2 linked regions of the Niabella yanshanensis genome follow. The protein of the gene in region 1 binds, or shares a complex with, the protein of each later gene. Links are inferred from orthologs where the notes say so. Each region holds a gene or a part of one and is shown on either strand. Other genes may lie near its edges.

Evidence for each region.
Region 2: the proteins of pheS (region 1) and pheT are in contact, whole or in part, in a crystal structure (PDB 6P24), measured with the Escherichia coli proteins. The link is inferred for Niabella yanshanensis from one-to-one orthologs.

Annotation. Positions count from the first base shown.
Region 1 is NZ_CP139960.1:3,558,419-3,561,723, forward strand. Bases 334-3,305 are described here. They hold pheS (phenylalanine--tRNA ligase subunit alpha), read right to left. Parts: upstream 2,354-3,305; coding sequence 1,313-2,353; downstream 334-1,312. Other genes in these bases: U0035_RS14820 (RagB/SusD family nutrient uptake outer membrane protein), read left to right, coding at 334-1,218; metF (methylenetetrahydrofolate reductase [NAD(P)H]), read left to right, coding at 2,526-3,305. In the rest of the region: more of U0035_RS14820, read left to right, coding at 1-333.
Region 2 is NZ_CP139960.1:3,927,860-3,931,240, reverse strand. The notes cover bases 82-3,129. They hold pheT (phenylalanine--tRNA ligase subunit beta), read left to right. Parts: upstream 82-404; coding sequence 405-2,855; downstream 2,856-3,129. Other genes in these bases: U0035_RS16280 (hypothetical protein), read left to right, coding at 2,924-3,129. Outside these bases: more of U0035_RS16280, read left to right, coding at 3,130-3,214; U0035_RS16275 (transposase), read left to right, coding at 3,317-3,381.

The sequences.
Region 1 (3,305 bases):
CTGGCCAGGGTGTTTCGGGACATTCCTTATGTAGATGAAACCATGAGCACCCAGGAGGCTGCCAAAGTTAAAAATGATAAGGATGTATTCCCCATGATAGAGGCCGACTTTAAGGCTGCCATTGATAACCTGCCTGCCGACAAACCATTGGGCGATGTGGGCCGGGTAGACAAACGCGCGGCACAGGCTTATTTGGGAAAGCTTTATCTCTATCAAAAAAAATATGCAGAAGCCTTACCCTTGTTCCAGGAGGTGATCAACAATAAACCGGCCCTAAGTACGCTTGCTTTTGATGCGAATTTTAATATCAAAACAAAGAACGGACCTGAAGGTGTGCTGGTATCCCAAAGCATTATAAACCCTGATGGTAGCGGTGATAATGGAAATGTGGGTGATATGTTAGGCGGTCTTTATGGCGGGCCTATTAACTGTTGCGGATTTTTTCAGCCTACGGTAGACCTGGTTAATTCCTTCAAAGTCAATGCCAGTGGTCTGCCGCTGCTGGATGGAAGTTATCGCGACAATCCCTACGTATCGGACCAGGGCTTAACAGGCGCTGCAAAAGACAATTATAAAGTAAATACGGCCATTGCCTTCGATCCCCGCCTGGACTATACAGTGGGCAGACGGGATGTAAATTATCGCGACTGGGGTGTGTTGCAGGGTTCATGGATACGTGACCAGGCTTTTAGCGGTCCTTTTGTGGGCGTTAAACAAATGATCAATGTTGCAGATATGGATGGAAATGTATCTCCCGGTGCCAGTAATATCACCGCACAGAATGTAAACATTATCCGCCTTTCTGATGTATACCTGATGGCTGCCGAATGCGCAGTTGAAACCAATGCGCTTCCGTTGGCACTGACCATGGTCAATGCGGTAAGGCAGCGCGCAGCCAGCTTGCCCGCCGTGAAGGCCGGCTCTGGTAGTGCTGCTGCACAATATAATGTAAAACCCTATGCTTCTTTTCCCAACCAGGCTTATGCCCGTAATGCCGTTCGGTTCGAAAGAAGGTTGGAACTGGCGCTGGAAGGCCACCGGTTTTTCGACCTGGTACGCTGGGGAACTGCCAAGTCGGTGTTGGAGCCATTTATGGAGTTTGAAAAAAAATATGTGGCCGCTTCACGTACTATTACTTATACGGATAAAAACAATTATTTGCCACTGCCACAGGAACAAATAGATCGTGCACAGGGCGCCTTAATCCAAAATCAATAACCATTCTGCCCTCAAAAGAAAATTCCCATCCGAACGGATGGGAATTTTTATATCACTATTGTGCACTTAGTATTATTTAATAACTAAACCAGCGCTAAGTGGCGCTTGTAAACTGCTTTAAAAACCGAACATCATTCTCGCTAAACAGGCGGATATCATTAATGCCATATTTCAACATGGCCGGACGTTCTACGCCCATACCAAATGCGAAGCCGGTATATTTCTCAGGATTGATACCGCAGTTCTGTAATACATTGGGATGTATCATACCACAGCCTAAGATTTCTACCCAGCCCGTTTTTTTGCAAATGTTACAACCGGTGCCACCGCAAATAAAACAGCTTACATCCATTTCCGCGCTCGGCTCTGTAAAAGGAAAATAAGATGGACGGAAACGTACCCGAACATCCTGGCCGTACATTTCTTTCACAAAGAAGTAAAGCGTTTGCTTTAAATCGGCAAAGGATACATGCTCGTCGATATATAATCCTTCAACCTGGTGGAAAAAGCAATGGCTCCTGGCACTGATGGTTTCATTACGGTAAACGCGGCCCGGGCAAATCACACGGATCGGTAACTTTCCCTTCTCCATTTCGCGTATTTGTGTGTTACTGGTATGGGTACGCAATAACCAATCTACAGCGCTGTTTTCACCTGCATCCACATAGAAGGTATCCTGCATATCGCGGGCCGGGTGATGTTCCGGCATATTCAAAGCTGTAAAGTTGTGCCAGTCATCTTCAACCTCCGGACCTTCGGCAACCGCAAAGCCTAATCTCTGGAAAATAGAGATGATCCGGTTGCGCATCAGGGAGATCGGATGGCGGCTTCCCAATGGCGTTTCATCACCTGGAAGACTCAGATCCATCGAATCCGACAGGCTTTCGGTCCCGGAATGGGCTTCTTTTAAAGCCTCGAACTTTGCTTCGGCAAATTGTTTAAATTCATTCAGGATCTGTCCTGCCTCACGTTTTTGTTCATTGGGCACGTGCTTCATCTCACCCATGGTTCCCTTTACAAGTCCCTTGGTTCCCAGCCACTTAATACGAAACTCTTCAACCCGTTTATCGTCTGCAGCAGTAAAAGCATCAATCTCGCTTTTATATGCGGCTATCTTTTGTAACAAATCCTGCATAGGCTGCAAAGATAAAGCAATGTAGAATGGAAAATATTGAATGTAAACGAAAAATGAGTACTGGTGTAAGACTTTCTGAGAAGGGAATAGGCATCTCATAAAGTTACGAATATTTAATTTATCCTTGTTTTATGAAGCTAACCGTAATTTTGCACCCTAGAAAAAAACAGGAATGAAGGTAATTGATCACATTAACAGGGCAAAAGAGAAGAATGAAACCCTGATCTCTTTCGAAATACTTCCGCCGCTCAAGGGAAAAGGAATTGAAGGATTGTATGAACATTTAGACCCGCTAATGGAATTTAAACCTGCCTATATCAATGTTACCTACCACCGCAGTGAGCACGAGTTTAAAAAAAATCCCGACGGGAGCTTTAAGAAAGTTACCATTCGTAAACGTCCCGGTACCGAAAGCATTTGCGCTGCTATCATGAATAAATATAATGTTGATACGGTTCCCCACCTGATCTGCGGCGGATTTAGTGTGACAGAAACGGAGGATGCTTTGATCAATCTGAATTACCTGGGTATTGATAATGTACTGGTATTAAGAGGTGATGCGGCTAAAAATGAAACAGCGTTCATTCCCCAGCCGGATGGTCATTTTTATGCAGTTGACCTGCTAAAGCAGGTAATCAATCTCAATAACGGTGTTTATTTAGAAGAAGAACTGCTGAATAGTCGCAAAACTTCTTTCTGTATTGGTGTGGCCGGCTATCCCGAAAAGCATTTTGAAGCGCCGAATATGCAAACAGACCTGGCTTACCTGAAAGCAAAAGTAGATGCAGGCGCCGATTATATTGTAACACAAATGTTTTTTGATAACGCAAAATATTATGCATTTGTGGAAGCCTGCAGGGCCAATGGCATCAATGTTCCCATTGTACCCGGATTAAAACCTATCTACAATAAAAAGCAACTAACGATGTTGCCGAAAATATTTTCTATTGAT
Region 2 (3,381 bases), 370 kb from region 1 along the record:
ACATTGCTTAGTTGCCGTTGCCAGCCTCCTGTTGACCGCTACCAGCTGTAGCAAAAAAAGCACGCCAGAAGTGGAAGGGGAAACCCAACAACAATCCGATGTACAAACCCTATTGAGCTGGCGGCTCTCCTGGCCAGTGCCTTCACGGATTTTTCTTTCCATTTCTTTAAACTTTTTAAGAGGACAATGATCAGTCACTGACTCAAAGTTTATGAACCGCCCTGCCAAAAAAATAATTTTAGAGAGAACCATTTTAAAAATTCCCCATTATTCAAACCGCCTCCCTGGTAAATACCAAAGAGTTTTTTATTGGGAATACCAGGTGATCAATTGCTACCCAAACTTTAAACATTGCGTATCTTTGCGCTCCCGAAGGGGTTCTTCGGGCAAAATATCTTATCTAAATGACCATTTCTTATAATTGGCTGAGCGAGTATCTGCCTGCCGGACAGGCGGGCCTGCCGGAAAAAGTGCAATCTGAAAGACTGAGCCAGATTTTGACATGTATCGGGCTGGAAGTAGAAGCGGTTGAATCTTATGAATCGCATAAAGGGGGCTTGAAAGGCCTGGTAGTGGGTGAAGTACTTACCTGCGAAAAACATCCGAATGCTGATAAGTTAAAATTAACCACTGTAAACACAGGAGCCGCTGAACCACTGAAAATAGTTTGCGGTGCCCCGAATGTTGCTGTTGGGCAAAAAGTGATAGTAGCACCCATTGGTACTAGCATTTACCCGCTTAATGCAGAGCCGGTAACCATGAAAGCCGCCAAAATACGCGGTGAGGAAAGCCAGGGAATGATTTGTGCCGAGGATGAAGTAGGACTGGGTAGTTCTCACGAGGGGATATTGGTACTTCCGGAAACCTCCAAACCCGGAACACCGGTTGCAGAGCTATTTAATATATATACCGATACTATATTTGAAATTGGTCTTACGCCCAATCGTATGGACGCGATGAGCCATTGGGGCGTAGCGCGGGACGTTTCTGCCTATCTGGCACATCATGATAAGAAAAACGGAGGCCCCAGGTTGCCGGCAATAAAAGCGCTACCGGCTTTTAAAGGTAAAAATCCGCTGGAAGTTACGGTTGAAAACACTGCCGCTTGTCCAAGGTATAGCGGTATTTCCATTAATAATGTAACCATTGCCCCAAGTCCGCAATGGCTGCAGGATAAATTAAAAGCAATTGGCGTAAAGCCGATCAGTAATATAGTAGACATTACCAATTTCATATTACACGAAACCGGCCAGCCACTTCATGCTTTTGATGCCGACCAGATTGCGGGCAAAAAAGTTATCGTAAAAAACCTGCCGCAAGACACGCTTTTCGTTACCCTCGACGGGAAAGAGCGGAAATTGAACAGTTACGATCTCATGATATGTGATGAAAAAGGAGGTATGTGCATTGGCGGCGTGTATGGCGGTTTAAACAGCGGTGTTACAGCAACTACTAAAAACATTTTCCTGGAAAGTGCCTGTTTTGATTCCATCAACATTCGCAAAACCTCTTTCTCACATGGCCTGCGAACCGATGCCGCTACCCGTTTCGAAAAAGGAACCGACATTTCAGCAACGGTTAATGTGTTAAAACGAGCTACCGAACTTATTCTCGAACTCTGCGGGGGTGAAGTAGCTTCAGGAATTATTGATATTTATCCTGAAGAGAAACCCAAAACATCTGTAACAATTAAATATCATTATCTTAAAAAGTTAAGTGGTAAAAATTATCACCCTGATGCAGTAAAAAAAATACTCACCGCCCTGGGTTTTGTTATTGAAAAAGAAGATATCGACTCGCTCAAAATAGCGGTACCTTATCACAAACCCGACATTAGCCTGCCGGCTGATATTGTTGAGGAAATATTACGTATAGATGGACTGGACAACATCGATATTCCTTCTTCTATTACAATGACACCGGCAGTGGAGGAAAACAGGACAGCTGAGGTGCTGAAAGAAAAAATAGCTAATTACCTGGTGGGCCTTGGTTTTAACGAAACCTTGACCAATTCCATCACTAACAAAGCCTACTTTAGTGAAGATGAACTGGCCAGTGTTGTAAAGATGAAGAACAGCCTGAGTACGGAGTTAAACATTATGCGTCCGCAAATGCTGGAAACAGGGCTTGAAATTGTGGCACATAATCTCAATCGCAAGAATGACAATCTCCGGTTGTTTGAGTACGGAAAAACATATACGGTTAACAGTAAAGGAGGATTTGAGGAGCCGGAACATATTTGTTTATACCTTACAGGCAAAAAACAGGCTGACGCATGGAAGGGTAAAGGAGCCGCAAGTGATTTTTATACTTTAAAGGGAGCTGTTGATAAAATATTGGCTCTCGCGGGCCTTCATGGGATGAGCTATGATGAAGCTGCTGCCGGTGAGCAGTTTCAATATGGATTAACCATTTTAGCGGGAAAAGAAGCAATAGGTCAGATAGGATTGGTAAGCAAAAAAATGCAGGAACGATTTGACATCAAACAACCTGTATTTTTTGCAGATCTCAGCTGGGACCTGATCCTTAAAAAATCAAAATCCGATACAGTTCAGTTCAAGCCGCTTTCCAAATTCCCGGCAGTACAAAGAGATATTGCAGTCATTATTTCGAAAGAACTGAAATATTCGGCGGTTGAAGAGCAGGTAAAAAAGCTGAACCTGAAAAAATTACAATCGGTTCAGCTATTTGATATATTCGAAAGTGAAAAGCTCGGCCCGGAGAAAAAATCCATTGCAGTGAATTTCACTTTCCTGGATGAGGAAAAAACATTGACGGACGGTGAAATTGATGGCTGGATGAAAAAGATTATGCAGGGTCTTGAAAAGGAATTTCAAGCTGAAATCAGGAAGTAATTTAGGGAGTGTGTAGACTTCATTCAGTGTGCCCGCGGGCATTGAATATAGAATTTTAAACTTTTCTCATGTCGCAGATTCTTGAAGATAAAATTAAGCAGATACAGGAAAAACTGCAATTGCTGGCAAAGCAAAACGCAGCTATAAAGAAAGAAAATCAGGCGTTAAAAGAAACCCTGGCAGAAACGCGGCTGCAGTTTAATGAGGCAGCCGATGTAGCTGAGGCTTTGCAGCATCAGCTGGATGCCAAAAAGTACAGCCAGGCAATAATGGATCCGGAAGAAAAAAAAGCTTTTGAAAAAAAGATCAACGGATACATCAAGGAAATTGATAAATGTATTGCATTATTGAGTGTGTAGCTACAGGTTCATGGCCAATTAGTCATAGTTCATGGCCAATTTCATACTCACTATGTCTTGTCCTGGTATAGGTTGACAGTTTTTATATTAAAAAACTGACAGATGACGAAGATATCCATTAGAGAACAGGTTCGGTATAGTATTAGCTTTAAGCAAAAAGTTGTCAG